4 regions of the Streptomyces sp. NPDC012466 genome follow, and region 4 is predicted to be linked to each of the others. Evidence: riboswitches for the same ligand, from Rfam matches in the RefSeq annotation. Region 4 holds a riboswitch; each other region holds the start of a gene.

Evidence for each region. Region 4 has a riboswitch for cyclic di-AMP ahead of ACFY9E_RS21425 (NlpC/P60 family protein). Riboswitches for the same ligand answer to the same signal wherever they lie in the genome.
Region 1: another riboswitch for cyclic di-AMP. It lies ahead of ACFY9E_RS22490 (transglycosylase family protein); the one in region 4 lies ahead of ACFY9E_RS21425 (NlpC/P60 family protein).
Region 2: another riboswitch for cyclic di-AMP. It lies ahead of ACFY9E_RS07015 (peptidoglycan DD-metalloendopeptidase family protein); the one in region 4 lies ahead of ACFY9E_RS21425 (NlpC/P60 family protein).
Region 3: another riboswitch for cyclic di-AMP. It lies ahead of ACFY9E_RS12380 (peptidoglycan DD-metalloendopeptidase family protein); the one in region 4 lies ahead of ACFY9E_RS21425 (NlpC/P60 family protein).

What each region holds. Positions count from the first base shown of each region.
Region 1 is NZ_JBIBEQ010000006.1:93,928-101,394, reverse strand. Features, by position in the region: gene ACFY9E_RS22515 (protein kinase) at 1-24, shown strand, start outside; gene ACFY9E_RS22510 (SurA N-terminal domain-containing protein) at 168-815, shown strand; gene ACFY9E_RS22505 (nucleoside triphosphate pyrophosphohydrolase) at 903-1,922, shown strand; gene ACFY9E_RS22500 (cytochrome P450) at 1,984-3,282, shown strand; gene ACFY9E_RS22495 (transglycosylase family protein) at 3,402-4,373, shown strand; cyclic di-AMP (ydaO/yuaA leader) riboswitch at 4,602-4,768, shown strand; gene ACFY9E_RS22490 (transglycosylase family protein) at 4,773-5,471, shown strand; gene eno (phosphopyruvate hydratase) at 5,735-7,015, shown strand; gene ACFY9E_RS22480 (septum formation initiator family protein) at 7,118-7,467, shown strand, end outside.
Region 2 is NZ_JBIBEQ010000001.1:1,592,559-1,600,025, reverse strand. Features, by position in the region: gene ACFY9E_RS07025 (insulinase family protein) at 1-697, shown strand, start outside; gene ACFY9E_RS07020 (insulinase family protein) at 694-2,082, shown strand; cyclic di-AMP (ydaO/yuaA leader) riboswitch at 2,275-2,439, shown strand; gene ACFY9E_RS07015 (peptidoglycan DD-metalloendopeptidase family protein) at 2,452-3,240, shown strand; gene ACFY9E_RS07010 (FCD domain-containing protein) at 3,429-4,124, shown strand; gene ACFY9E_RS07005 (HPr family phosphocarrier protein) at 4,281-4,562, opposite strand; gene ACFY9E_RS07000 (GNAT family N-acetyltransferase) at 4,741-7,467, shown strand, end outside.
Region 3 is NZ_JBIBEQ010000003.1:21,771-29,237, reverse strand. Features, by position in the region: gene ACFY9E_RS12420 (STAS domain-containing protein) at 1-151, shown strand, start outside; gene ACFY9E_RS12415 (ATP-binding protein) at 151-594, shown strand; gene ACFY9E_RS12410 (SpoIIE family protein phosphatase) at 594-1,664, shown strand; gene ACFY9E_RS12405 (MarR family transcriptional regulator) at 1,747-2,247, opposite strand; gene ribA (GTP cyclohydrolase II RibA) at 2,366-3,007, opposite strand; gene ACFY9E_RS12395 (MarR family transcriptional regulator) at 3,175-3,690, opposite strand; gene ACFY9E_RS12390 (dihydrofolate reductase family protein) at 3,768-4,898, shown strand; tRNA gene ACFY9E_RS12385 (tRNA-Met) at 5,072-5,145, shown strand; cyclic di-AMP (ydaO/yuaA leader) riboswitch at 5,444-5,600, shown strand; gene ACFY9E_RS12380 (peptidoglycan DD-metalloendopeptidase family protein) at 5,612-6,646, shown strand; gene ACFY9E_RS12375 (aldo/keto reductase) at 6,789-7,467, shown strand, end outside.
Region 4 is NZ_JBIBEQ010000005.1:519,220-526,686, forward strand. Features, by position in the region: gene ACFY9E_RS21415 (ATP-dependent Clp protease proteolytic subunit) at 1-268, shown strand, start outside; gene ACFY9E_RS21420 (hypothetical protein) at 281-589, shown strand; cyclic di-AMP (ydaO/yuaA leader) riboswitch at 926-1,138, shown strand; gene ACFY9E_RS21425 (NlpC/P60 family protein) at 1,142-1,615, shown strand; gene ACFY9E_RS21430 (DUF6328 family protein) at 1,697-2,326, shown strand; gene ACFY9E_RS21435 (ATP-binding protein) at 2,526-2,984, opposite strand; gene ACFY9E_RS21440 (Scr1 family TA system antitoxin-like transcriptional regulator) at 3,198-4,058, shown strand; gene ACFY9E_RS21445 (DUF397 domain-containing protein) at 4,068-4,298, shown strand; gene ACFY9E_RS21450 (aminotransferase class I/II-fold pyridoxal phosphate-dependent enzyme) at 4,350-5,477, opposite strand; gene bioB (biotin synthase BioB) at 5,628-6,797, shown strand; gene ACFY9E_RS21460 (adenosylmethionine--8-amino-7-oxononanoate transaminase) at 6,790-7,467, shown strand, end outside.

The DNA of each region.
Region 1 (7,467 bases), on a different contig from region 4:
TGGCTGGGGCAGGTCCGCGGCTGACGACCGCCCCTGGGCTTGGCGCGGCGGTGCCGGAAGTCCCGGTGAATCGTTGGTCGAATGGGTTGGCCAGAGCTTGGCCACTGCCTACCATCGATCATCGCAAGACCTTGTGCACCGTCGCACAATCTCCTCGGGAGGTTTCCTTGCACCGCCGCCGTCGCACCGCGCTCGTCCTCACCGCAGCGATCGCCGCCGCGGCACCCCTGCTCACCGCCTGCGGGAACGACGCGCATCCCGGCGCGGCGGCCGTGGTGGGTGGCCAGCGCATCACCGTCTCCCAGCTCGACGAGCGGGTCGGCGAGGTACGCGCGGCCCAGCGGGCGGCCGTGCAGAACGACGCCCAGTACCAGCAGGCCATCGCCAGAACCGGCACCCTCACCCGCGACACCCTGCAGACCATGGTTCTGGACCGGGTGCTGCACCGCGCCGCCGAGGACGCCGGGGTGAGCGTCTCCCGCAAGGAGATCCAGCAGATGCGGTCCGGCCTGGAACAGCAGGCCGGCGGCGCCGAGGCGCTGGAGACGACCTGGCTCCGGCAGTACGGCATCCCGCCGCAGCGCCTCGAAGAGAACCTCCGCCTCCAGCTGGAGGCCCAGAAGCTCGCCGAGAAGCTCGGCACGACCACCGACCGTCCCGAGTTCTGGAAGGCCCTCTCCGACGCCTCCGAGGACCTGAACATCGACCTCAACCCCCGCTACGGCACGTGGGACGTCCAGAAGAGCAGCCGCGCCGACGCCAAGACGCCGTGGGTCCGGGACGTCACGACGGCACAGACCCAGCAGGGCATGTAGGACCAGGGGCGGCATGCAGGGCACCCGCTCCCCGGGGCCCTGTGGATGACTTCGGGGGCTGTCGGCGGCGTGGGATAGCTTCGAACCGTGAACGCCAACAGCCCCGAAGCCACCCCGGGCCCCGAGCGGACCGCTCCCGACGCGGCCGCCGCCCCGGGCCGCATCATCCTGCTCACCACCAGCCACCGTGTCGCCCCCGGCCTGCTCTCCTGGCCGGCCTGGCAGGCACTGCACGCGGCGGACCGGGTGCTGTGCGCGGACGGCGCACACCCGCAGGTGCCGTATCTGCGCGAGGCGGGGATCCCGGTCGACGAGGCGTCCCCCACCGCCCAGGAGCTGGTCGACGCCTGCTCCGGCGGCCGCACGGTGGTCGTGGTGGCGACGGGTGAGGGCGAACCGGTCCTGACGGACGGACTGGCCCGCCTCGCGGGTACCGGCCGTATCGCCATGCCCGAGCTGGAGCTGCTGCCCGCCTCCTACGACCTCCCGGGCGCCCGGCTCCTCGACCTCGTCCAGGTCATGGACCGCATCCGCGTCGAGTGCCCCTGGTCCTCGCAGCAGACCCACGAGGGCCTGGCGAAGTACGGCATCGAGGAGGCGTACGAGCTCGTCGAGGCGATCGAGGAGGGCGACCGCGACGAACTGCGCGAGGAGCTCGGTGACGTCCTCCTCCAGGTCGTCTTCCACGCCCGCATCGCCGAGGAGGGCCGCCCGGAGGACGGGGAGGAGCCCTTCTCCATCGACGACGTGGCCGGCGGCATCGTCGCCAAGCTGATCCACCGCCATCCGCATGTCTTCGGCGACGCGACGGCCACCACCCCCGAGGAGGTCAAGGAGCACTGGCTGCGCACCAAGGCGGTCGAGAAGCAGCGCACCTCGGTCACCGAGGGCATTCCCCTCGGCCAGCCCGGTCTGGCCCTCGCCGCCAAGCTGGCCTCCCGCGCCCGCGCAGCGAACCTGGACATACCGCTCCCGCCCGTCGAGGGCATCGGCTACGAGCTCCTCGCCCTGGCCGTCCGCGCCGAGTCCGAGGGCGTGGACCCGGAGGCGGCCCTGAGGGCGGCGGCCCGCGCCTACCGCGACGCGATCAGGCAGGCCGAGGGCTGAGCGGAACCGGGGGGCAGGGGAGCGGGGCGGGAAGCGGCGGGAAGCCGGATACGGTCGACGCGTGACCGACCAGCCCCAGCCCCGCACCCCCGCGACCGCGCCCGACCTCTTCACCTGGGAGTTCGCGAGCAACCCCTATCCCGCCTACGCCTGGCTCCGCGAGCACAGCCCCGTCCACAAGACGCGGCTTCCCAGCGGCGTGGAGGCCTGGCTGGTCACGCGGTACGCCGACGCCAAGCAGACGCTCGCCGACCACCGGCTCTCCAAGAACCCGGCGCATCACGACGAACCGGCGCACGCCAAGGGCAAGACCGGAATCCCCGGGGAGCGCAAGGCCGAGCTGATGACGCATCTGCTCAACATCGACCCGCCGGACCACACCAGGCTGCGGCGACTGGTGTCCAAGGCGTTCACGCCCCGCCGGGTCGCCGAGTTCGCGCCACGGGTGCAGGAGCTCACCGACACCCTCATCGACGGGTTCGCGCGGAAGGGGTCCGCCGACCTGATCCACGAGTTCGCCTTCCCGCTGCCCATCTACGCCATCTGCGACCTGCTCGGCGTCCCCCGCGAGGACCAGGACGACTTTCGCGACTGGGCGGGCATGATGATCCGTCACCAGGGCGGACCCAGGGGCGGCGTGGCGCGGTCGGTGAAGAAGATGCGCGGCTACCTCGCCGACCTCATCCACCGCAAGCGGGAGGCGCTGCCCGCCGAGCCCGCCCCCGGCGAGGACCTCATCTCCGGTCTCATCCGCGCCTCCGACCACGGTGAGCACCTCACCGAGAACGAGGCGGCGGCCATGGCCTTCATCCTGCTGTTCGCCGGTTTCGAGACAACCGTGAACCTGATCGGCAACGGCACCTACGCCCTGCTCACCCACCCCGAGGAGCGTGCACGGCTCCAGGCGTCCCTCGCCGCCGGGGAGACGGGCCTCCTGGAGACCGGCGTCGAGGAACTCCTGCGCTACGACGGCCCCGTCGAACTCGCCACCTGGCGTTTCGCCACGCAGCCCCTCACCCTCGGCGGGCAGCGCGTCGAAGCCGGCGACCCCGTTCTCGTCGTCCTGGCCGCCGCGGACCGGGACCCGGAGCGGTTCGCCGGTCCGGACGTGCTGGACCTCGCCCGCCGCGACAACCAGCACCTGGGATACGGCCACGGCATCCACTACTGCCTCGGCGCCCCACTCGCCCGCCTGGAGGGCCAGACCGCGCTCGCCACCCTCCTCACCCGCCTCCCGGACCTGCGGCTCGCGGCGGATCCGGCCGAGCTGCGGTGGCGCGGCGGCCTCATCATGCGCGGCCTGCGCACCCTGCCGGTGGAGTTCGCGGCGGTTGAAAGTGACGAAACATCAGAGCTGTGATCTTCACGTGATCTACGCGGCATTAACTTGTGACAAGTGATCTCCTGCCGATACGTTCACCCATCAACGCGGCCCGGGATGCCGGACGCGGTCACTGCTGTCGTGTGAAAGGTCTCCGTATGCTCTCCGGGAACGGTCGGCACCGTCGCCCCCGCCAGGCTCCGGCTCTCCTCGTCGCGGCCGGAGTGACCGGCTCCGCCATCGCGATCCCACTCCTCGGGGCCTCCGGTGCCAGCGCGGCCGACGGCACGACCTGGGACCGGGTCGCGGACTGCGAGACCGGCGGCGCGTGGAGCCAGAACAGCGGCAACGGCTACTACGGCGGCCTGCAGTTGTCCCAGGAGGACTGGGAGAACCACGGCGGCCTCGACTACGCCGCGAGCGCCGACCTGGCCAGTCGCTCCCAGCAGATATCCGTGGCCGAGAGAATCCTCGCCGACCAGGGGGTCGGCGCGTGGCGTACCTGCGGGCTGCTCTCCGGCCTCGAGCAGGACAAGGGGTCGGAGGCGTCCGGCTCGTCCGAGTCATCCGGTGAGGTGGACTCGCCCGGTTTGCTCGACGGCCCCGATTCCTCCCCTTCTTCTGAGCCTTCCTCAAGCCCTTCGTCGTCGCCTGACGCGCAGTCGACCCAGAAGGATGAAACCTCCAAGTCGGACAAGTCCTCTGATTCCGCCTCTCGGGAGCAGGGGCGGGAGCAGGATCAGAAGTCCGGCAGCTCCCCCTCCGCCACCCCCGGCAGTGGCGAGTCCGGCAACTCGCGCCAGGGCGGCGACTCTTCGGCCCTGACGGACACCGGCTCCGGCCGCCACCGCGGCCCCAGCGCCGAGGAGGGCTCCGCGCCCGCGAGCGGCCGTGAGGGCGCGTCCTCGGGCCGCCACGCCTCGCGCGGCGACGACGCCTCCCGGGACGCGTCCGAGGGCTCCTACATCGTCGGCGTGGGCGACAGTCTCTGGTCCATCGCCGACTCCCTTGACCTCGACGGCGGATGGAACTCCCTCTACGACGGGAACGAGCAGACCGTCGGTACCGACCCGAACCTCATCCTCCCCGGTCAGACGCTCACGACAGGGGTCGAAGCGGACGCGAAGTAGTTGTTCGGGCAGTGCGGAAACGGCGGCTTAAGTCACCCCGAAACCGGGTGAGTTCGCGTCACGTTTCGCGCCGAATGTCCCGTATAAGGCCCGTGAGAGATAGATCTCAGAAGCCCTGATCGTCTTTGAAATTCCGTGGATCGCGTGCCTACGGTCGTGACCGCTCGTCACCACGAGCCCCGGCTGCCGCAACGCCGAATCCTGCCAGCGGCCGTACGGGAACAGTCGTCGCGTCAAGCGCCGTAGGCAGGAGCGGGGGACCCAAGGTAAGTGCCCGACCGGCCGGTTGTGCCGGAAGGGCTTGGGGTGAAGCCGCGTCCCGGGAGGGGCGCGGCCGGGCAACTCAACCGGCCCGAACCCGACAGCTCACCTCGCAGGCGTCGGTGAGGGGATCTCTCCATGCTGTTTTCCGGTAAGGGCACGCACCGCCGTCCGTCCAAGGCCACGCGCGCCATCGCCATCGCCGGTGTCACCGGTGCCGCCGTCGCCGCCCCGCTGATGGCGGCCGGCAACGCCTCCGCCGCCACCGCCTCGGAGTGGGACACCGTCGCCCAGTGCGAGTCCGGCGGCAACTGGTCCATCAACACCGGCAACGGCTACTACGGCGGTCTGCAGTTCTCCGCCTCCACCTGGTCCGGCTACGGCGGCACCAAGTACGCCTCCACCGCCGACCAGGCCACCAAGGCCCAGCAGATCGAGATCGCCGAGAAGGTCCTGGCGAGCCAGGGCAAGGGCGCCTGGCCCGTCTGCGGCAAGGGCCTGTCGAGTGCCGGCTACACCGGCGGCGGCTCCTCGAGCGACTCCGGCAGCTCCACGCAGCAGCAGAGCCAGCAGAGCACCGAGACCCGCCAGACCGAGCAGCAGCCGGCTTCCCGCTCCGACGAGCGCCCGGCCGCGAAGAAGACCGTCACCACCCCGACCGGCAAGAAGGTCAAGAAGGGCGACGGCGAGTACAAGGTCGTCAAGGGCGACACCCTCAGCTCGATCGCCACGGAGGAGAAGGTCAAGGGCGGCTGGGAGAAGCTCTACCAGCTGAACAAGGACATCGTCGAGGACGCCAACCTCATCTACCCGGGCCAGCAGCTGCACCTGAAGTAAGCAGCGGCCCCGCCGGACCCGCCCAGGGTCCTCGTGCTCCCCGCCCCGGTGCGTCATCCCCCGTACGCACCGGGGCGGGGTTTTTTTCGGCAACCGGTTTTGTTCCGTTCGGAAACAATTTACTCTCGGTTCTGTCCATGGGGTGGGCGACCCGGTGGCCGATCGCCCGGGGCCGGTTAGGCTCATGTCGCGAGCCACCACGGCCCGCACCCCGCCGGGTCCACGCGACCCGCGTACCGCGTCACATGAAGAAGGAGATGCTCGTGCCGTCCATCGACGTCGTCGTAGCCCGGGAAATCCTGGACTCCCGAGGCAACCCCACGGTCGAGGTCGAGGTCGGCCTCGACGACGGCAGCACCGGTCGTGCCGCCGTCCCGTCCGGCGCCTCCACGGGCGCCTTCGAGGCCATCGAGCTCCGCGACGGCGACTCGAACCGCTACCTCGGCAAGGGTGTGGAGAAGGCCGTCCTCGCGGTCATCGAGCAGATCGGCCCGGAGCTGGTCGGCTACGACGCCACCGAGCAGCGCCTGATCGACCAGGCGATGTTCGACCTGGACGCCACCGACAACAAGGGCTCCCTCGGCGCCAACGCGATCCTCGGCGTCTCGCTCGCCGTCGCCCACGCCGCCTCCGAGGCCAGCGACCTGCCGCTGTTCCGCTACCTGGGCGGACCCAACGCGCACCTGCTGCCGGTGCCGATGATGAACATCCTGAACGGCGGCTCGCACGCCGACTCCAACGTGGACATCCAGGAGTTCATGATCGCCCCGATCGGCGCGGAGTCCTTCTCCGAGGCCCTGCGCTGGGGCGCCGAGGTCTACCACACGCTGAAGAAGGTCCTGAAGAACAAGGGCCTGGCCACCGGTCTCGGCGACGAGGGCGGCTTCGCCCCGAACCTCGGCTCCAACCGCGAGGCCCTCGACCTCATCCTCGAGGCGATCAACGAGGCCGGCTACACCCCCGGCGAGCAGATCGCCCTGGCGCTCGACGTCGCCGCCTCCGAGTTCTACAAGGACGGCGTCTACACGTTCGAGGGCAAGGATCGCTCGGCGGCCGAGATGACCGAGTACTACGCGGAGCTCGTCGACGCGTACCCGCTCGTCTCCATCGAGGACCCGCTGTTCGAGGACGACTGGGAGGGCTGGAAGACCATCACCGACAAGCTCGGTGACAAGGTCCAGCTCGTCGGCGACGACCTGTTCGTCACCAACCCCGAGCGCCTCGCCCGCGGCATCGAGGAGGGCGCGGCCAACGCGCTCCTGGTCAAGGTCAACCAGATCGGTTCGCTGACCGAGACCCTGGACGCCGTCGAGCTGGCCCAGCGCAACGGCTTCAAGTGCATGATGTCCCACCGCTCCGGCGAGACCGAGGACGTCACCATCGCCGACCTGGCCGTGGCCACCAACTGCGGCCAGATCAAGACCGGTGCCCCGGCCCGTTCCGAGCGCGTCGCCAAGTACAACCAGCTGCTGCGCATCGAGGAGATCCTCGACGACGCCGCGGTGTACGCCGGCCGCAGCGCCTTCCCGCGCTTCAAGGGCTGACCCCGGCCACAAGAGGCAGCGTCGTACGTACGTCCCCGTACTCGGTCCCGTACCGTGTCCGGGGACGTACGCGCGTATGACGGTGGAGCGGGAGGCGGACAGATGGCCGTGAAGGACCGGGACCGGTTCTCCACCGCGACCAGGATCCGGCTGCTCGGAGAGCAGACCGCGGCCCGGGTCTACCGCTCCCAGACCAAGCGCCAGGCCCGCCGCTCACGGCTGACCGGCCGGGCGGCGCTGCTCGCCCTGGTGATGTGCTCGCTGATCGTGGCCCTGGCCTACCCGATGCGGGAGTACGTCTCGCAGCGCGCCGAGATCGACGACCTCCAGCGCGAACAGCGCCAGGCCCGCGAGCGCGTCGAACGGCTGCGCGACCTGAAGGCGCGCTGGCAGGACGACGCCTACGCCGAGCAGCAGATCCGGCAGCGGTTGCACTACGTCATGCCGGGGGA
Region 2 (7,467 bases), on a different contig from region 4:
CGGCTCCATCCCCGGTCACGACGGCAAGCCCGCCCCGCGCGACGGCTCGCTGCCGGAGACCATCGGCGAGCAGCTGCGCGAGGTCGTCGAGGAGGAGGTCCCCGCGCGTGCGCTGATGGCCGCCTACCGGCTGCCGCACGACGGCACGCGCGCGTGCGACGCGGCCGACCTCGCCCTCACCGTCCTCGGCGGCGGTGAGTCCTCCCGCCTCTACAACCGCCTGGTGCGGCGCGACCGTACGGCCGTGGCGGCGGGCTTCGGCCTGCTGCGGCTCGCCGGGGCGCCCTCCCTGGGCTGGCTGGACGTGAAGACGTCCGGTGACGTGGAGGTTCCGGTCATCGAGACCGCCATCGACGAGGAGCTCGCCCGGTTCGCCGAGGAGGGCCCCACCGCCGAGGAGATGGAACGCGCCCAGGCCCAGCTGGAGCGCGAATGGCTGGACCGGCTCGGCACGGTCGCGGGCCGCGCCGACGAACTGTGCCGGTACGCCGTGCTGTTCGGCGACCCGCAGCTCGCCCTGACCGCCGTCCATCGCGTGCTGGAGATCACGGCGGAGGAGGTCCAGGAGGTCGCCAAGGCCCGCCTGCGCCCCGACAACCGCGCGGTGCTCGTCTACGAGCCCGTCGCCGACGAGACCGACGACGCCGAGGACACCGCAGCCGCGGCCACCGACGAGAACGAGGAGGCGGCCAAGTGACCGAGCTCGCCACGATGGACTTCCACCCCCGGCCGCAGGCGGGCGAGGCCCGGCCCTGGGCCTTCCCGGCCCCCGAGCGGGGCACGCTCGACAACGGCCTGACGGTGCTGCGCTGCCACCGCCCCGGCCAGCAGGTCGTCGCCGTGGAGGTGCTGCTGGACGCTCCCCTGGACGCCGAGCCGGCCGGCCTCGACGGTGTGGCCACGATCATGGCCCGGGCCTTCTCCGAGGGCACCGACAAGCACTCCGCCGAGGAGTTCGCCGCCGAGCTGGAGCGCGCCGGCGCCACCCTCGACGCGCACGCCGACCACCCCGGCGTCCGGCTCAGCCTGGAGGTGCCGGCCTCCCGGCTCGCCAAGGGGCTGGGCCTGATCGCCGACGCCCTGAGGGCGCCCGCGTTCGCCGACAGCGAGGTGGAGCGGCTGGTCCGCAACCGCCTCGACGAGATCCCGCACGAGCTGGCCAACCCCTCCCGCCGCGCCGCCAAGGAGCTCTCCAGGGAGCTGTTCCCGGCGGGCTCGCGCATGTCGCGGCCCCGGCAGGGCACCGAGGAGACGGTCGCCACGATCGACTCCGCGGCCGTACGCGGCTTCTACGAGAAGCACGTCCGCCCCGCCACGGCCACCGCGGTGGTGGTCGGCGACCTCACCGGCATCGACCTCGACGCCCTGCTCGGGGACACCCTGGGGGCGTGGACGGGCTCCTCGGCCGAGCCGCGCCCGGTGCCTCCGGTGACCGCCGACGACACCGGCCGGGTCGTCATCGTGGACCGCCCGGGCGCCGTCCAGACGCAGCTGCTGATCGGCCGGATCGGCCCGGACCGGCACGACCGCGTGTGGCCCGCGCAGGTGCTCGGCACCTACTGCCTCGGCGGCACCCTCACCTCCCGCCTGGACCGCGTCCTGCGCGAGGAGAAGGGCTACACCTACGGCGTGCGGGCGTTCGGCCAGGTCCTCAGGTCCGCTCCGGACGGCACGGGTGCCGCGATGCTCGCCATCAGCGGTTCCGTGGACACGCCCAACACCGGCCCCGCTCTGGAGGATCTCTGGACGGTGCTGCGCACCCTCGCCGCCGAAGGTCTGACCGACGCCGAGCGGGACGTCGCCGTGCAGAACCTGGTCGGCGTGGCGCCGCTGAAGTACGAGACGGCGGCGGCGGTCGCGAGCACGCTGGCCGACCAGGTCGAGCAGCACCTGCCCGACGACTATCAGGCCACCCTGTACCGGCAGCTCGCCGCCACGGGCACCGTGGAGGCCACCGCGGCGGCCGTGAGCGCGTTCCCGGTGGACCGCCTGGTGACCGTCCTCGTCGGCGACGCGGCGCAGATCAAGGCGCCGGTCGAGGCCCTCGGCATCGGCGAAGTCACCGTCGTCGCCGCCGAGTAGCGGCACGCGCGCGCAGGGGCCCTGGTCGCCTTCCCAGGCACCAGGGCCCCTTTATGCCCGAATTGATACGGAGGTTGCCCGTCTGCCCTGTGGGATGCGCTACAAAAGCCGGGATTCGTTTGGGAATTGAAAGTGGCGCCGCTTAGCGTCATCCGGGCTGTTCGTCAGGCAGTGCGCCGCACCCGCGGCACCGGACAGTCATCGCCGAGTCCCCGTACGGCGCGAGCCAGGGGAGCCGGGGACCCATCGCAGTCCCTGGGGTGAATCGGGCGCCCGCGCGAGTCGCGAGGGAGTCCGTAGGAGACCTTCCTGCTCCGAACCCGTCAGCTAACCCGGTAGGCGAGAGGGAAGGAAAGGACCAGCCACCACATGGCGTTCACTCGCGCCACCGGGAAGCACCGTCGTCCCAGCAGGATCCAGCGCGGCACCGCCCGCGCGGCGGGCGTCGCGGCCCTCGCCACCACCGGCGTGATCGGCACCGTGGCGGCCCCCGCGGCCTTCGCCGCCGAGCCCACCGCCGAGCAGACGGGCCTCACCCCGGTCGTCACCATGGGCGACACCGTGGCCCAGCAGATCGACGCCCAGGCCATCGCGCAGCAGCAGGCCGCCGACGAGGCCGCCGCCAAGCAGAAGGCCGAGGAGGCCGCCCGCAAGCGGGCCGCGGAGGCCGCCAAGAAGGCCAAGGAAGCGGCCGAGAAGGCCCGTGAGGCCAAGGAGCGCGCCGCCCGCGAGGCCGAGCGCAAGCGCCTCAACGCCTACGTGGCCCCCATCTCCGGCTCGTACGTCTCCACCGGCTACAAGGCCAGCAGCGGCCTGTGGTCCTCCGGCAGCCACACCGGCGTCGACTTCCACGCCGCCACCGGCACCTCCGTCCACGCGGTCGGCGCGGGCACCGTCGTCGAGGCCGGCTGGGGCGGCTCCTACGGCAACCAGGTCGTGATCAAGATGAACGACGGGACGTACACCCAGTACGGTCACCTGTCCTCCATCGGCGTCTCGGTGGGCCAGCAGGTCACTCCCGGCCAGCAGATCGGCCTGTCCGGCGCGACCGGCAACGTCACCGGCCCGCACCTGCACTTCGAGGCCCGTACGAGCCCCGAGTACGGCTCGGACATCGATCCGGTCGCCTACCTCCGCTCGCACGGCGTGAACGTCTGACCGACACCTGTTCGCCGTCCCCGAAGCCCCGGCTCCCCGAGCCGGGGCTTTCGGCGTTTACGGCGGCCGGCTGTCCAAAAAATATGCATGGATTCCCGCTTGCCGTCGGAAATTCCGGCTCATTGCAATAGAGTCACGGAACACGCGCCGCTCGCCGGCGTTTCACGGGGATTAAGCGGAGGTCGGTCATGCGTATTCCCGCGCACTCGGTGTGCACGGCCATCCGGGACGACATCGTCGCGGGTGTCCACGCGCGCGGCAGCCGGCTCACCGAAGAACTCCTCGCGCGCCGCTACGGGGTCTCGCGGGTCCCCGTCCGCGAGGCGCTGCGCACCCTGGAGGCCGAGGGCTTCGTGGTGACCCGGCGGCACGCGGGCGCGTGCGTGGCCGAACCCACCGAGCAGGAGGCCGCCGACCTGCTGGAGATGCGCATGCTGCTGGAACCGCTCGGCGCGGCCCGGGCGGCCCAGCGCCGCACCGAGGCGCATCTGAAGGTCCTGCGCGGGCTGGTCCGGCTGGGCCAGGAGCGGGCCCGCCGGGGCACCAGCGACGACCTGCGCTCCCTGGGCGGCTGGTTCCACGAGACGCTCGCCCAGGCCTCCGGCAGTCCCGCGCTGGCCTCGATGCTCACCCAGCTCCGCCACAAGATCGCCTGGATGTACGCGGTGGAGGCTCCGCTCAGCCCCGTGGAGTCCTGGACCGAGCACGGCGCGATCGTGGACGCGGTGGCGCGCGGGGACGCCGAGCGTGCGCGGGCGGTCACGGCGCTGCACACCGAGCGCGCGACGGGCGCGCACCGCCTGCGCCTCGCCTCCGCCGGGGAGCGCGCCGAGCGTGTGAGGAACTCGCAACATCCCGTAAACACGCCGAGCCTGCGGCATTAACACGGCAGCCGTATACAAAGAGAGCGACTAATTCGCAGGGGCCTATTCACGCTGCCCTGATCCGTGGAATTCCGGTCGGGGAGCGGAATGGCGAAGGGCCCGCCCGGTGAATTCGGACGAGCCCTTCGCTGAACGCCCGATCGGGCGCCCGGGAAATCAGACGGTCTCGGGAAGTTCCTCGAGACCCTCGGAGACCAGCTTGGCCAGCCGGTCCAGGGCGGCGTCCGCGCCCTCGGCGTCGGAGGCGAGGACGATCTCCTCGCCGCCCTGGGCGCCGAGGCCCAGGACGGCCAGCATCGAGGCCGCGTTGACGGGCTTGCCGTCTGCCTTGGCGATCGTCACCGGGACGCCTGCGGCCGTGGCGGCTCGGACGAAGATGGAGGCGGGGCGGGCGTGGAGACCCTCGGCCCAGCCGACGTTGACGCGGCGCTCAGCCATGTGTTGCTGCCCTTCGCTTTTCAGGGTTGTCTAGACCAGTTTCCCATACGTGAAGCTGCGCCGGGAGCGGTCCTGAAGGACCGCCCCGGGGTGCCGTCGGATCGCGGCCTCGACCCGACTGACGCCCTCCACAGACTGCCTCGCGCCGCTGTCGGACGCTAGCCGTACTCTGGGGCCCATGCAGACCTCGCCGGACCGGCACGAGTATCCCGCCCACTGGGAAGCCGACGTGGTGCTGCGCGACGGGGGTACCGCGCGCATCCGGCCCATCACCGTCGATGACGCCGATCGCCTGGTCAGCTTCTACGAGCAGGTCTCCGACGAGTCGAAGTACTACCGCTTCTTCGCGCCGTACCCTCGCCTGTCCGCCAAGGACGTCCACCGCTTCACGCACCACGACTTTGTGGACCGGGTGGGACTCGCGGCCACGGTCGGCGGCGAGTTCATCGCCACCGTACGCTACGACCGCATCGGCGCTGACGGAACGCCCGCGTCCGCACCCGCCGACGAGGCCGAGGTCGCCTTCCTCGTGCAGGACGCCCACCAGGGCCGCGGAGTCGCCTCCGCCCTGCTCGAACACATCGCCGCCGTCGCCCGCGAGCGCGGCATCCGCCGCTTCGCCGCCGAGGTGCTGCCCGCCAACAACAAGATGATCAAGGTGTTCACGGACGCCGGCTACACCCAGAAGCGCAGCTTCGAGGACGGCGTCGTCCGTCTGGAGTTCGACCTCGAACCCACCGACCGCTCCCTCGCCGTGCAGTACGCGCGCGAGCACCGCGCCGAGGCGCGCTCCGTGCAGCGGCTGCTCGCCCCCGGCTCGGTCGCCGTCATCGGCGCCGGGCGCACGCCGGGCGGCGTGGGCCGCAGCGTCCTCGGCAACATCCGGGACGCCGGGTACTGCGGACGCCTCTACGCGGTGAACAAGGCCCTCCCCGAGGGGCGGAAGGAGCTCGACGGGGTGCCGGCGCACCGCTCGGTGCGGGACATCGACGGCCCGGTCGACCTCGCCGTCGTCGCCGTACCGGCCGAGCACGTCCCCGAGGTTGTCACCGAGTGCGGCGAACACGGCGTACAGGGGCTGGTCGTGGTCTCCGCCGGGTACGCAGAGAGCGGCCCCGAGGGGCGCGAACGCCAGCGCGCACTCGTACGGCAGGCGCGTACGTACGGGATGCGGATCATCGGCCCGAACGCCTTCGGCATCATCAACACCTCCCCGCGGGTACGGCTCAACGCCTCCCTGGCCCCCGAGGTGCCGCGCCCGGGCCGGATCGGCCTGTTCGCCCAGTCCGGCGCCATCGGCATCGCCCTGCTGTCCCGGCTGCACCGGCGCGGCGGCGGCGTCACGGGCGTGACCGGCGTCTCCACCTTCGTCTCCTCCGGCAACCGCGCCGACGTCTCCGGCAACGATGTCCTGCAGTACTGGTACGAGGACCCCGACACCGACGTCGTCCTCATGTACCTGGAGTCCATCGGCAACCCCCGCAAGTTCACCCGCCTCGCCCGCCGGACCGCCGCCGCCAAGCCCCTGGTCGTCGTCCAGGGTGCCCGGCACGGCGCCGCGCCCCAGGGACACGCCGTCCGGGCGACCCGGCTGCCGCACGCGACCGTCTCGGCGCTGCTGCGGCAGGCCGGTGTGATCAGGGTCGACACCATCACCGAGCTGGTGGACGCGGGCCTGCTGCTGGCCCGCCAGCCCCTGCCCGCCGGGCCCCGGGTGGCGATCCTCGGCAACTCCGAGTCGCTCGGCCTGCTCACGTACGACGCGTGCCTGGCCGAGGGCCTGCGACCGCACCCCCCGCAGGACCTCACCACCGCGGCCTCCGCGGCGGACTTCCACGCGGCCCTGTCCCGGGCGCTGGCCGACGACCGGTGCGACGCGGTCGTCGTCACCGCCATACCGGCGGTGGGGGAGGGCTCGGTCGGCGACGCGTCCCTCGCGCAGGCGCTGCGCTCGGCGGCGGCCGCGGCTCCGGCCAAACCGGTCCTGGTGGTCCACGTGGAGCTCGGCGGCCTGGCGGAGGCCCTGTCGGCGGCGGCGAGCACGGCGCCCCAGGCCGCGGCGGACCACGACGACGCCCCGCGCCCGGCGCCCCGGGCCGCGGCGGACCACGACGACGCCCCGCGCCCGGCGCCCCGGGCCGCGGCGGACCACGACGGCAACCCGCGCACGGCACGCCAGGCCGCGGCGGACCACGACGACAACCCGCGCACGGCACTCCAGGCCGCAGCGGAGCACGACGACGCCCCGCGCCCGGCACCCACCGGACAGCGCCCCCCGGCCCCGGAGGTCCAAGGAACCGCCGAGGCCCTCGAAGGCGCCCACCTCATCCCTGCCTACCCCGCCGCCGAGCGTGCCGTCCGCGCTCTCGGCCAGGCCTTCACCTACGCGCAGTGGCGGCGCGACGCCGTCGACCCCGGCAGGGTGCCCGAGTACGACGACATCGACGAGAAGGGCGCCGCCGCCCTGATCGGCGGCCTGCTCGCGCGCGGGCAGGGACTCACGCTCGGCACGGACGAGACCTGCGACCTGCTCGGCCACTACGGCGTCCAGGTCCACCGCGCCCTGCACGCCCCGACCCCCGACGCCGCCGCCGAAGCCGCCCGCGCCCTGGGCTACCCCGTCGCCCTCAAGGCCACCGCGCCGCACCTCAGGCACCGCGCCGACCTGGGCGGCGTCCGCCTCGACCTCGCGGACGAGGACCAACTGCGCCGCTCGTACGCCGAGTTGACCGAGCTGTTCGGTGCGCCGGAGGAGCTGCGGCCGGTGGTGCAGCGGATGGCGCCGCGCGGCGTGGACGTCGTCGTACGGGCCGTGATCGACCCCGCGGCCGGGGCCGTGCTCTCCTTCGGGCTCGCCGGGGCCGCCTCGCAGCTGCTCGGGGACACCGCGCACCGGCTGATCCCG
Region 3 (7,467 bases), on a different contig from region 4:
CCGTACGGTGCTGGCGGGGATGCGCCCGGCGGTGGCGATCACCCTGGTCGAGCTGGGGCTCACCCTGCCCGGCCTGCGGACGGCCCTGGACGTCGAACGTGCGATGGAGCTGCTCGGTGTGACCACGCGCCGGGGCGAGGGGAGTCCGTGATGCAGACTTCCCGCCATGCCGGCCCGGCCAGCCTGCCGATCGGCTCGGACGCCGATCTGGCCTGGGTGCGGCAGCAGGTCCGGCAGGCCGCCGCGGAGCTCGGTTTCGGGCTGGTGCAGCAGACCAAGCTCGTCACGGCGGCGAGCGAACTGGCCCGCAACACCCTCGTCCACGGCGGGGGTGGGCATGTGCAGATCACGCCGCTCACCCTGGGGCAGTCGCACGGGCTGCGGCTGGCCTTCGTCGACACCGGGCCCGGCATCCGCGACCTGGACCAGGCGCTGACCGACGGGTACACCAGCGGCGGCGGGCTGGGGCTCGGCCTGAGCGGGGCCAAGCGGCTCGTGCAGGAGTTCGAGGTGGACAGCCGGCCCGGTGAGGGGACCACCGTCACCGTCACCGCCTGGGCCACCGTCGTACCGCCCTCCCGGACGGTGCCGTGATGAGCAGGGTCTGGGACGTGCCGGTGGACGACTCGACCCGGGTGCGGGACGTCCGGGTGGCGGCCGAGGATGCCAGCGCCTGCGTCGGCCTGCCCCCGAACCGCACCGCGACCGCCGCGCTCGTGGCGACGGAGCTGGCGACCAACCTGCTGCGGCACGCGGGTGGCGGGCGTGTGCTGATCAACCTCGTCGGGCGTGCGCACGACGACGGCCACCGGCCGGTGGTGCAGCTCGTCTCGGTCGACCACGGCCCCGGCATCCCCGACGTCGCCGCGGCGATGCGCGACGGATACACCACGACCGTCGCCGCCTCGCTCGGCGCCGGGCTCGGCACGTGCCGGCGCATAGCGAACGACTTCGATCTGCACAGCGCCCCCGGCCGGGGCACCGTCGTGATGGCCCGGATCGGCCACGAGCCGGCCGTCCGCAACCAGGGGCCGCCCCCGCCCGGTCCGCGTGCCGGAGGTGTCAACGTCCCCCTCGGCCGGGCCGAGCAGTCCGGGGACGCCTGGGGCCGGGTGCGCGGCGGCGACCGTCTGACCCTGCTGCTCGCCGACGGGCTCGGGCACGGGGCGAAGGCGGCCGAGGCCTCCACGGCGGCGGTGACGGAGCTGCGCGGCGTGGCCGAGCTGCCGCCCCCCGAGATCCTGCGGAGGCTGGGCCGGGCCCTGCGTCCCACCCGGGGCGCGGCCGTGGCGGTGGCCCAGCTCGACGTGGGCGCCGGGGAGTTGAGCTTCGCCGGGATCGGCAACGTCGGCGCGCGGCTGCGGACGGACGGCAGGTGGAAGGCGCTGCTGTCCCATCCCGGCATCGTGGGCGCGCAGGCCCCGGCGTCCGTGCCCGTGCAGCGGGTGCCCTGGCAGGCCGACAGCCTGCTGGTCCTGCACAGCGACGGTCTGCCCAGCCGCTGGACGCCGCCCGACGACGGGGTGCTCCCCGGCTGCGACCCGGCGGTGGCGGCCGCGGTGGTGCTCCGCGACGCCGGGAGCGCGGCCCGGCCGACGCGGGACGACACCTGTGTGGCGGTACTGACCGCCGGCGGCGTGAGCCGACACGGCTCGGGGACCTGACGGGTGTTGAGGGGCCGGGCGACCGGCGGGGGTTCACCGGCGGCCGGCCGGTGAGAAGGCGCCGCCGGTACGCCTCCCGGGCTCACTCGATCCCGTCGGTGCCCGGTACCACCTTGTCCTGGGCGGTCAGGAACCCCCGCAATCCCTCGCGCAGTGCCGCCCGTTCGGCCGGTTCCATCGCCGCCAGCGCGGCGGCCAGGGCCTGGGTGCGGCGGCCGGCGACCTCCCCCAGCACATGCCGGCCGTGCGTGGTGAGCCACAGTTGCACCTCGCGGCGGGTGTCGGGGTGCGGGGCCCGCTCCAGCAGGCCGGCCGCGGCCAGGCGGTCGCAGAGGCGGCTGGCCGTGGGGAGGCCGATGTCCAGGCCTTCCGCGAGGGCCGTCAGATTCAGGCCGGGCGCCGCCTGCACGGTGCGCAGTGCCCGCAGCTGGTGCAGGGACAGGCGCAGGGACGCCTCCTGGGCGGCGACCGCCCACAGCGCCGTCAGACTCTCCACGGCATCGGCGATCTGCGATGCGACGGCCTCCGGGCCATTGCCCGGTCCCCTCGCCCGGTGGTCGCCGGGGCCGCCGAGATCGGTCACGAAACGGTCACTTCCATAGAGCTCCGGGTACTGATGAGGTCGCCCTCTTTCAAAGGCTGTACCCGAGGAACCGAGGGGCAAGCAGCTCGGTTCGGTGCCCGGCCGGACCGGGGGCGGTTCAGCCCGCGCTGAGTTCCGTCAGCGCGGCCAGCGGCAGCGTGTGCTGGGTCTGGAGGACCTTCGCGCGCAGGTAGCGGACGTTGTGGGCGGTCGTGAAGACGCCCGTGGGAACGCGGTCGCGCACGTCGACGCCCAGGGACCGCAACTGGCCCGCCTTGTCGGGGTTGTTGGAGAGCAGGTCCAGCTCGCCGATGCCCAGGGCCCGGAGCATCTGGGCCGCCGCCGTGTAGTCGCGGGCGTCCTCCGGCAGCCCCAGGGCCGCGTTCGCCTCGTAGGTGTCCAGGCCCTCGTCCTGGAGGGCGTAGGCGTCGAGCTTGTTGTAGAGGCCGATGCCCCGGCCCTCCTGGCGGAGGTAGAGGAGCACGCCGCCGCGCTCGGCTATGCGCTCGACCGCCTCGCGCAGCTGCGGGCCGCAGTCACAGCGGGCGGAGCCGAACACGTCCCCGGTCAGGCACTCGGAGTGCAGCCGCACCAGCGGGACCGGCCCCGGCTCGCCCAGGACGACGGCCACGTGCTCCTGCCCGTCGGCCAGCCCGTGGAAAGTGACGAGCTCGGCGTCGGCCTCGAAGCCGTCGTGGAAGCGCAGCGGGACCCGGACGCGGGAGCGGGGGGTGGCGAGGACGGCGGGTGTGTCGGGCATGCGGGGCCTCCGGGTTCCGTTTCCTGTTCGGCTGCACAGCCGTATTGCTTCAGATTTGAAGCAGATGCACGAGGGGAACCCTACTCGTGCTTGAAATTTGAAGCAACGACCGTCCGGGCCGGTGTGGTGCGCGTCACTGCCGCGTCACCCGCGCCTCACGCGTCGCGTCACGCGCAGGCCGACGACGACCTCCGCCGCCACGGCACGTCGTCCGCCGCCGGCCGCGCCCCGTCCTCCTGGAGCCCCTGCGCGATCGCCGCGGAGATCTTCTCCAGCTGCCCCACCTGCTCCTCGCTGAGCCGGTCGAACACAAAGCTCCGCACGGTCTCGACATGCCCGGGCGCCGCGCGCTCCAGCACGGCGAAGCCCTCGTCGGTCAGCGTGGCGATGCTGCCCCGCTTGTCGTCGGAGCAGGCCTCGCGCCGCAGCATGCCGTCCTTCTCCAGCCGCGTCACCGCGTAGGTGAGCCGGCTGCGCGTGATCTTCAGCCGCTCGGCGAGATCGGTCATGCGCAGCCGCCGTTCCGGGGACTCCGACAGGACGGACAGGATGGAGTAGTACAGGTGCGGCATGCCGGCGTCCTGCTGGAGCTGCCGGTCGATCGCGTCCTCCAGGAGCAGCGAGGCGGCGATGTAGGCGCGCCAGGCGCGCTGCTCATCGGGGGTGAGCCAGCGAGTCGTCATGCCGCCAGTGTAGGTTTGTTTCAAACTTGAACCAAGCCCGGTCCAGTCCCGCCGTCCCGACCAGCCGCGGAGCGCCGATGCCCCACCCGTACGTCCTGCTGTCCGCCGCCGTCTCCCTCGACGGCTACCTGGACGACACCGGACCCGACCGCCTGCTGCTGTCGAGCCCGGCCGACTTCGACCGGGTCGACGAGGTCCGCGCCTCGGTCGACGCGATCCTGATCGGCGCCGGCACCATCCGCGCCGACAACCCCCGGCTGCTGGTGAACTCCGAGGCGCGCCGGGCCGCCCGCACGGCCGCCGGGAAACCGGAGTACCCCCTGAAGGTCACCGTCAGCGGCTCCGGCGACCTCGACCCGGACGCCCGCTTCTGGCACACCGGCGGTGAGAAGGTCCTCTACACGACCGACCGGGGCGCCGGCCGCGCCCGTGCCCTCGGCCTCGCCACCGACGTCGTCCCGCTCGGGCCCGACCTCGACTGGCGGCGGCTCCTCACGCACCTGCACGACGTCCGGGGCGTACGCCGACTCATGGTCGAGGGCGGTGGCCTGATCCACACCCAGCTCCTCACCCAGGGCCTCGCCGACGAACTCCAGCTGGTCCTCGCCCCGCTCTTCGTGGGCGACCCCCGGGCACCCCGCCTCTTCGGCCCCGGCGGCTACCAGGACGGCCGCCTGCGGCTGCTGGAGTCGCGGCGGATCGAGGACGTCGTCCTCATGCGCTACGAGCCGACCGCCCCGGGCACCGGCCCCCTGCCCGCCGCCGCCGACCATCACTGGCTGGCCCTCGCCTGCGAACTGGCCGGCCACTGCCCGCCCTCGGACACGGCGTTCAGCGTGGGGGCGGTGGTGGTCGCCGCCGACGGCACGGAACTGGCCCGCGGCCACTCCCGCGAGGCCGGCGACCCGGTCGTGCACGCCGAGGAGGCGGCCCTGGCCAAACTCGACCCGGCCGATCCGCGCCTGCCCGGCGCGACGGTGTACAGCAGCCTGGAGCCCTGCGCCCGCCGCGCCTCCCGCCCCGCACCCTGCGCCCGGCTGATCCTCGACGCGGGTGTACGGCGGGTCGTCACGGCCTGGCGCGAGCCGGACACCTTCGTCGCGGACGCCGACGGCAGCGGCCTTCTCTCGGCCGCCGGAGTGGAGGTCGTCGTCCTGCCGGAGCACGAGGAGCGGGCCAAGGCCCCGAACCGCCACCTCCCGGGCTGAGTAGGGGCCGAGCGGCCCGACAGGTCGCGTCCGCACCGCCGTCCGCGTCAGTCGGCCGGCACCGACGACCTGTTCACCGCCTGGGAAACCTCACTCACACGGGCACCCCGGGTGGCTGAGCGGCGGGTGTGCACGAGCGGTCCCGCGGATGGCGTACACTGGAGTCACAACGACGCGGGGTGGAGCAGCTCGGTAGCTCGCTGGGCTCATAACCCAGAGGTCGCAGGTTCAAATCCTGTCCCCGCTACTGAAGGCCGAGGGCCGGAATCCGAAAGGGTTCCGGCCCTCGGTGCATTTCCCCGTGACCCTCACGACGGCCCTTACGCTCGGTGAGCGAACCGTCCGGTTCCGCATAACAACTGACACACCGTCAAAACCCCTCAGTCACTTGCGATGCGGTCAACTCGCCCGATTTAAGCCGGTCATGGCAGTAAGTCCGCGCGAAAAAGGTTAATGATCAAGTGGAATCGCTGGAATACACCTCGCGCGTCTATTAACGTTCGATAACGCAGCGCGGTCGTCCCAGCCGTCACAGAAGGCGGCTCCGTGCGCACGCGCCGAATCCCGAAAGGGAACCGGGGAACCACCACTTGGGGTGAATCGCGCGGATACCACCGTGGAAGCACGGCGGGTATACGCGCGTAGGAGACCTTCCTGCTCCGAACCCGTCAGCTAACCCGGTAGGCGAGAAGGAAGGAAAGGAGCACGCCCACGTGGCGTCCAACCGGCCTGCCCCCGCGGCCCCGTTCGCGCCGAAGCGCGACACCGAAACCTTCGGCTACGGCGGTCAGCACACCGACGAGGGCCCGTTCCAGGAGTGGAACCCCACCGAGGAGTCCATCCGTCCCGTCCGTGGCCGGCACCGCGTCACCAAGCAGCGCGGCGGAGGTCTCGCCCGCAGCTCCACCGTCCTCGGCGTCGGCGTCATAGCCGCCGTGGGTGCCGGCGGCATGGCCAGCGCCCAGACCGGCAAGCCCCCGGTGTCCATCTCCGTGCCGGACCTGCCCTCGGTGGGTTCCCTCATCTCGGACGACGACACCCCCGAAGGTTCCGCCACCCCGCTCAGCAGCCTCGGCACCGCCACGGCGGACCCCGAGCAGGGCACCTCCGGTGCCGGCGCCGGCGAGGCGCTGCGCGCCCGGATCATGGCGCAGGTCGAGCACCAGCAGGACCAGATCGAGACCAAGGCCGCCCAGGACGCGGCGGCCGCCGCCGAGAAGGCGGCGGCGGAAGCCGTCGCCAAGGCGGAGAAGGAAGCCAAGGCCAAGGCCGCCGAAGCCAAGAAGAAGGCGGAGGAAGAGGCCGAGAAGAAGGCCGAGGCCGAGCGGCTCGCCGCCCTCGCCAAGCAGTTCACGCTGCCGACCTCCTCGTACACCATCACCTCCAGCTTCGGCCAGGCCGGTGCCTACTGGTCCTCCGGCTACCACACCGGCCTCGACTTCGCCGCCCCCACGGGCACGCCGATCAAGGCGGTGCACAGCGGCACCATCACCGAGGCGGGCTGGAACGGCTCGTACGGCTACAAGACCGTCCTCACCCTCGATGACGGCACCGAGATCTGGTACGCGCACCAGTCGTCCATCGGCGTCAGCGTCGGCCAGAAGGTCAGCACCGGCGACGTCATCGGCCGCGTGGGCGCCACCGGCAACGTCACCGGGGCGCACCTCCACCTGGAGGTCCACTCCGGTGGATCCGCGAGTGGCATCGACCCGATGGCGTGGCTGCGGGGCAAGGGACTGAACCCGTAAGCAACACCGACTCGTTGAAGCACCGGCGGCCCTGACGACGACCCCCCCGACGTCAGGGCCGCCGGTTTTCCGGTGCGGTGTTCACGGGAGCTTCGCGGCCCTTGCGGAATGAGGCGTTCCCCTGCGGTCGTTGCCACAGAGCATGACGTCCCTTCGCAAGCTCGGCTCCTCCGACCTCCAGGTCTTCCCCCTCGCCCTCGGCGGCAACGTCTTCGGCTGGACCGCCGACCAGGACCGGTCGTTCGCCGTCCTCGACGCCTACACCGAGGCCGGCGGCAACTTCGTCGACACCGCCGACGTCTACTCGGCGTGGGCCGACGGCAACCAGGGCGGGGAGTCGGAGACCATCCTCGGCACGTGGCTGGAGGCGCGCGGCAACCGCTCCGATGTCGTCGTCGCCACGAAGGTCGGCCAGCACCCCGGCTTCCAGGGCCTGTCCGCCGCCAACATCAAGGCCGCCGCCGACGCCTCCCTGCGCCGCCTGCGCACCGACTACATCGACCTCTACTACACGCACTTCGACCGGCCCGACGTGCCCGTCGAGGAGATCATCGGCGCGCTCGACACCCTCGTGAAGGCCGGGAAGGTGCGGCACATCGCCGCCTCCAACATCTCCGCCGAGCGGCTGCGGGAGTCCCTGGAGTTCTCCGACCGCGAGGGACTGGCCCGGTACGTGGCTCTCCAGCCCCAGTACAACCTGGTCTCCCGCGACACCTACGAGGGCGAGCTCCAGGACCTAGCCGAGCGGAGCGGCCTCGCGGCCGTTCCGTACTCCGCGCTCGCGTCCGGCTTCCTCACCGGCAAGTACCGGCCCGGTACGA
Region 4 (7,467 bases):
CGCCCGCCTGGTGATCCATCAGCCCGCACTGCCCGAGCCGGTCCGGGGGCAGGCGAGCGATCTGGCCATCCAGGCGGACGAGTTGACGCGCACACGGCTCCGAACGGAGGAGCTGCTCGCCCGGCACACGGGCCGCAGCCGGGAGCAGATCGGCAGGGACATCGAGCGGGAGAGGATTCTCACCGCTCGGGAGGCGGTGGAGTACGGCCTGGTGGACGGGATCATTCCGCACCGCAAGGCCACCCCGGTCCCGCCGGCCGGACGGTGAGGTGAGGCCCCGATGCTCCCGCCCGAACTGCCGCCGCTGCCGGCCCTGACGCGGGCCGAGGCGGAACTGATCGACCGTTACCTCGAGGTCGTCGACCTGCTGGGCCGCATCAACCCGGCGCAGGACGGCGACACCTACCGCGGACTGCGTGCCGCCCAGGCCCTGGTCGGCAAGGCGGCCGCGCTGCGCGACGCGCTGGCCCTCATGCATCAGCGGGGCGAGACGGAGCTGCACGCCGGCACCCTGGCCCGTGCGCTGCGGGTGCTGGACGGCGAGCGGCGCACGGCCCGGCTCACCCTGCCCCCGGAGTCCGTCAGTTGACGCGGAGTCGTCGCCCCGGACGCCCGATCCGACCGTGGACCGTCCGGACCTGAGTCGAAACGGACCAAATGACGTACCCCTGTTCGGAGTAGGCGGGAGACCAGTTTTGGGGCCGTCCCGGTTGCGCAACGCGCGTAGCCACGGGACGGAATGGGGCATTCCGTCGCTGGTCCGGCGGTCCGCGAACCCGTGGACAGTGGCGCGAACGCACACGTGTCCACCCGAACGGGTGAGTGGTGAGTAACAACACAAATACGCGGTTCCGTTGGGAAATCCGGACAGTGATGAGCCAAGATCCCTGTCTGACGACAAGCCCCCGCCGCTGTGGCGGGGCGATCCGGGCGGACGCCGAGTCCTGCCGCCGCCCGGATGACCGGTCGACAGAAGTGGATCGGCAGGAGTGGAGGACCCAAGCACGACGGGTCGCCGGGACGGTCACGCCATGACCGAGCCCGAGCAGCCCTTGGGGTGAAGCCGCGTCAGCGGCCGGGCAACTTCGCCAGCCCGAATCCGACAGGTCATCCTTCACAGGCGGCTGACGAAGGGTTGCGCATGACTGCGCTCAATCGTGTCCCGTCGCTCATGGTTCGGGCCGGCACGGCCTCGGCTCTCACCATCGCCGCGGTGGGCGGCTCGATCGTGGCCCCCGGGTTCTCCTCGGAGGCCGCGGCAGCCACGCCGGCGACCAAGGCGCTCCAGATAGCGGCCTCGAAGAAGGGTGCGCCCTACAAGTACGGGGCCACGGGTCCGCACCGGTTCGACTGCTCCGGGCTCACGCTCTACTCGTTCAAGAAGGCCGGCAAGAAGCTCCCCCGCACGGCTGCCCAGCAGTACAACAAGACCCGCCACATCTCCAGCAAGAACCGCAAGGCCGGAGACCTGGTGTTCTTCCACTCGGGCAGCAACGTGTACCACGTCGGTATCTACGCGGGTAAGAACAAGCTCTGGCACTCCCCGAAGAGCGGGGACGTGGTGCGGCTCCAGAAGATCTGGACCAAGAGCGTCTGGTACGGGCGCGTGAAGTGATCCGCCCGGCGTGCGGCGGCGTCCTGACGCGCCGCCGCACGCCGGAGCGTGACACGGGCTTGTGTGGATACCCGTCGCTCCATGGCCGAGCACCGTCCCTGCACCGCGCGCAACGAGACTCCGCTGCAACGTGCCGACCGCAACTTCGTCGAGCTGCTCCAGGAACTGCGCGTCACCCAGACGGGCGTGCAGATCCTCTTCGCCTTCCTGTTGTCGCTCGCCTTCACCTCGCGCTTCGGGGACCTCGACACGGTCCAGCGCGTCACCTACGTCATCACCCTGCTGCTGGCGGTCCTCGCCGCCGCGCTCTTCACCGCGCCGGCCGCGCTGCACCGCTCCCTCTTCCAGCAGGGCGCCAAGCCCCGCATCGTGCAGGTCTCCTCGCGCCTGGCCACCACCGGCCTGTGTGTGCTGGTGTTCGCGTTCAGCGGTTCCGTGCTGCTGGTGGTCGATGTGACCACGGGCCGGACCGGCGGTGTCGCCGCGGGCGTCGCGACCTTCCTGGTCTGTGCCGGCCTGTGGGGGCTGCTCCCGCGGCTGGTGCGGCGCGCGGGTCTGCGTTCGGAGACGGACGGCACGGCGGGGACGACCGAGGGGAAGCCGGCCGGGGACGACGTCAGGATTCCCGCACCGCTGCGGCGCACCGTCAGGCAGCCGTCAGGGCTTCGGGGAGCGGCAGCGCACCGGGAGGCGTCGGCGCGGCACAGGTGAGGGCCGTCGCGGGCTCCGGTGCGTCGTGAGGCACGGGGAGCGGCGTCGCAGCCGCGCGCGGCCCGCAGAGGGCGGCGTATGCCTCGCAGGCGGCCAGGAGGGGGCGGCGTGGCTCGTGGGTGGCCCGGATGCCGCTCGCGCGGGCCCGGGTGCGCTCAGGGCACCCGCCGGGGAGGTCTTACGGTTCTGCTCCGAGCGGTCACGGCTCCTGCCGGACCACCGTGGTCACCGGCTGCACCGGAACGGCCCACGGGAGCTCGATCGAGATGGTCTTGCCGCCTTCACGGGTGGGGCGGATACGGAGCCGGCCGCCGCACTCGGCGGTCAGCCAGCGGATGATGACCAGTCCGCGGCCGTTGTCCTGCTGGACGGCGGCGGGCAGACGTCTGGGGAAGCGCGGGTGGCTGTCCGTGACACCGATACGCAGCCGCTCGTCGCGATCGAGCTCCAGGTCCACGGTGAACGTCGGTGACTGGCCGAAGGTGTGCTGGACGGCGTTGGTGGCGAGTTCGGAGACGATGAGCCGGACGGTGTCGGACACTTCCGTGTCCGCCGGCAGGCCCCACTCCGCCAGCGTGCCCACCACGTAGGTGCGCGCCGCGGAGACCGAGGCGGGATCGCTCGGCAGAGTGACGGATGCTTCCAAATGGTCTGCCATGGCGACGTCGTCCCTTTCCCACGGGACCGCAGTCCGACACGGAGCGGATGGTTCGAGTACGGTCCCGGACTGGTGCTTCGTCGCCAGACTGCCACCAGAACGCCCCCGAAGGACGGCGATCCACCAAGATATGCATATATCTGTCGCTCAAAGCGGTGAACTCTGCGACGCGAGACCGTATTTGGGTGGCTCGGAAGGAGTAAGGAGGAGCCCATGCAGCACGGTCCCGCGGTGCGCCGCCGGAAACTGGGCGCCGAACTGCGTGCGCTGCGCACCTCGGCGGGGCTCACGAGCGGTGAGGCGGCCAAGCTGGTGGGCTGGCACCAGTCCAAGGTCAGCCGGATCGAGACGGGCACCAGCGGGGTGAAACCGGCCGATGTGCGGTTACTCCTCGACGCCTACGCCGTGGCGGACTCCCAACTGCGCGAGCTGCTCATGGTGTTGGCGGGGTCCGACGAGAGCGGTGGACGTCATCACTGGTGGCACGCCTACCGCGGGGTGCTGCCGCCGACCTACCGGGACTTCATCAGCCTGGAGTCGCAGGCCGGCGTGATGCGCACGCTGGAGACCACGGTCGTCCCGGGCCTGCTCCAGACACCCGAGTACGCCCGCGCGGTGACGAAGGCCGCGGTGGAGGGGCTTCCTGAGGACCGGCTCGACACGCTGGTCGAGGTGCGGCTGGCCCGGCAGGACGTGCTGCGCGCGGATCCCCCGCTGGAACTGAGCGCCGTCCTGGACGAGGCGGTGCTGCGCCGGGAGGTGGGCGGACCCGGGGTCATGGCCCGCCAGCTGGAACGACTGGTCGAGGCCGCCCGGCTCCCCCAAGTGCGGCTCCAGGTGCTGCCGTTCGCCGCCGGGGCGCACATCGGCGTCACCGGCCCTTTCGTTATCTTCTCATTTTCGAGCACTTCTGATCTGGATGTGGTTGTTCTCGACCACTTGACGAGTAGCCTCTACCTCGAACGGAAAGAAGACCTCCAGGCCTACACGGAGGCCTTCAACGCCCTTCAGATCCACGCCCTTTCGCCCGAGGACTCGTTGGATTTCATCGCCGGGACAGCCGCCGGCGCGTAAGGAGGCACCATGCGTGCACTGCCTCGTCACGTCCCCTCAAGCATCGAACTGCACGGTGTGCGGTGGTTGCGCAGCAGCTACAGCACCGGCGCGAACAACTGCGTCGAGACCGCGTGTCCGGATGCCCCGCCCTGGGCCGGACTGCTCGCCGTGCGCGACTCCAAGGACCCGGCCGGACCCGCGCTGCTCTTCTCTCCGGGGAGCTGGGCGGCGTTCGCGGCCGGGGTGGACCGCATGTAGCCGCGTTCGGTCAGACCGACATCGTGCGACACACGGCCGTGTCACGCCGACTCATGGTCGTGTCTCGCCGATCAGCCGTACAGCGCGTGCGATCTGCTGACCGGTCAGGTCAGCGCGGGCGGTCAGCCTGAGCCGTGAGATGCCGTCGGGCACGGAGGGAGGACGGAAACAGCCCACGGCCAGGCCCGCCGCGCGGCACTCCGCCGCCCAGTTCACCGCGTCCTCGGCAGAGGGCGCGCGCACCGAGACCACCGCGGCGTCCGGACGTACCGCTTCCAGTCCCGCGGCGGTCAGGCGTGCGTGCAGTTCGCCCGCCACCGCGCGGGCCCGTGCGGCCCGTTCCGGCTCGCGGCGCAGCAGCCGGAGGGCCGACAGGGCCGCCCCCGCCGCGGCGGGGGCGAGTCCGGTGTCGAAGATGAACGTCCGGGCCGCGTTGACCAGGTGGTCGACGACCCGGGCGGGGCCGAGGACGGCTCCGCCCTGGCTGCCGAGCGACTTGGACAGCGTGACCGTCGCGACGACGTCGTCGGCGCCCGCGAGTCCCGCCGCGTACGGGGCGCCCCGGCCGCCGTCGCCCAGGACGCCCAGGCCGTGGGCGTCGTCGACGACCAGCCCGGCGCCGCGCTCCCGGCAGGCCTCGGCCAGCGCGGTGAGGGGGGCGGCGTCGCCGTCGACCGAGAACACCGTGTCGGACACGGCGATCGCCGTGCCCTCGTGTGCCGACAGTGCCTTGCGCACGGCGTCGGGCTCGGCGTGCGCCACGACCTGGGTGGTGCCGCGGGCCAGCCGGCAGCCGTCGATGAGCGAGGCGTGGTTGCCCGCGTCGGAGACGATCAGGGAGCCGTGCGGGGCCAGCGCGGTGACGGCGGCGAGGTTGGCGGCGTAGCCGGAGGAGAAGACGAGGGCCGCCTCAAAACCGCAGAAGTCGGCCAGTTCCCGCTCGAGCTCCGTGTGCAGTTCGGTCGTGCCGGTGACGAGCCGGGAGCCGGTCGAGCCGCCGCCCCAGGTCCGCGCGGCCCGGGCCGCGCCCTCGGTGATCTCGGGGTGACGGGCCAGCCCCAGGTAGTCGTTGCTCGCCAGGTCGAGGAGCGGCGAAGCGGCCGGACGGGGGCGCAGAGTCCGTACGAGTCCGGCGCGGCGGCGCCGCAGGGCCTGCTCGTCGATCCAGCCGAACGCCATGGGTGGTCCTCCGGGGAATTTGTAGGCAGTGCACAGACACTAGCGGGACGACCAGCAGGTCAGTGTGTGGCAATACCCACACCTCGAAGCGACTCTGTTGTACGAAGTCTCCTTGGCCCCGGGCACCTTCGTAGGACAGGATCGGCTTCCATGGACCTGCTGAACACGCTGGTGGACAAGGGGCTTCGGCGCGAGCTGCCGACCCGCGACGAGGCACTGGCCGTCCTCGCGACGTCCGACGACGACCTCCTCGATGTGGTGGCCGCGGCCGGAAAGGTGCGGCGGCACTGGTTCGGCCGACGGGTGAAACTGAACTATCTCGTCAACCTCAAGTCCGGCCTGTGCCCCGAGGACTGCTCGTACTGTTCGCAGCGGCTCGGCTCGACGGCCGGGATCCTGAAGTACACCTGGCTGAAGCCCGACCAGGCGTCCGACGCGGCGGCGGCCGGCGTGGCCGGAGGGGCCAAGCGGGTGTGCCTGGTGGCCAGCGGGCGCGGCCCGACCGACCGGGACGTGGACCGGGTCTCCGAGACGATCAGGACGATCAAGGAGAACAACGAGGGCGTCGAGGTGTGCGCCTGCCTCGGTCTGCTCTCCGACGGCCAGGCGGAGCGGCTGCGCGAGGCGGGCGCCGACGCCTACAACCACAACCTGAACACGTCCGAGGCGACGTACGGGGAGATCACCACCACGCACACGTACGAGGACCGTGTCGACACCGTGCACAAGGCGCACGCGGCCGGTCTGTCCGCCTGCTCCGGGCTGATCGCCGGCATGGGCGAGACGGACGAGGACCTCGTGGACGTCGTCTTCTCGCTGCGTGAGCTGGACCCGGACTCGGTTCCGGTCAACTTCCTGATCCCGTTCGAGGGCACTCCGCTCGGCAAGGAGTGGAACCTGACCCCGCAGCGATGCCTGCGGATCCTGGCGATGACGCGGTTCGTCTGCCCGGACGTCGAGGTGCGGATCGCCGGTGGACGGGAGGTCCATCTGCGCACGATGCAGCCGCTCGCCCTGCACCTGGCCAACTCGATCTTCCTCGGTGACTACCTCACCAGTGAGGGCCAGGCCGGCAAGGCCGACCTGGAGATGATCGCGGACGCCGGGTTCGAGGTGGAGGGCACCGACCAGGTGACGCTTCCCGAGCACCGGGCCGGAGGCTGCCACGACGGCGGCGGAGTCTGTGGTTCCGGCGGCGGGGCGTGCGGCTCCGGCGAAGAACCGCAGGTCGCCGACTCCCGTACCGGTGCCGAACCCCGGACCGACCTGGTCGCCGTGCGCCGCCGGGGCGCCGGGACCGACCTCGCGCCCAATGCCTGAGCGCACGGTCGCCGAGCTGCTGGAGCTCGACCGGCGGCACGTGTGGCATCCGTACGGCCCGATGCCCGGACGGCAGGAACCGCTCGTCGTGGAGTCGGCGAGCGGGGTGCGGCTGCGGCTCGCCGACGGCTCGGGAGAGCTGGTCGACGGGATGTCGTCCTGGTGGTCGGCGATCCACGGCTACAACCACCCGGTGCTCAACGAGGCCGCGCGCGAGCAGCTGGGACGGATGAGTCATGTGATGTTCGGGGGGCTCACCCACGAGCCCGCCGTGCGGCTGGCGAAGCTCCTTGTCGACATGTCGCCCGACGGCCTGGAGCACGTCTTCCTCGCCGACTCCGGGTCGGTGTCGGTCGAGGTCGCGGTCAAGATGTGCCTGCAGTACTGGCGTTCGCTGGGCCGCCCCGGCAAGCAGCGGCTGCTGACGTGGCGCGGCGGCTACCACGGCGACACCTGGCAGCCCATGTCGGTGTGCGATCCGGACGGCGGGATGCACGACCTGTGGACCGGGGTGCTGCCCCGCCAGGTGTTCGCCGACCCGCCCCCCGTGGAGTACGAGGAGGCGTACGCCGAGCACCTGCGGTCGCTGATCGAGCGGCACGCCGGTGAACTGGCCGCGGTGGTCGTCGAGCCGGTCGTGCAGGGCGCGGGCGGGATGCGGTTCCACTCC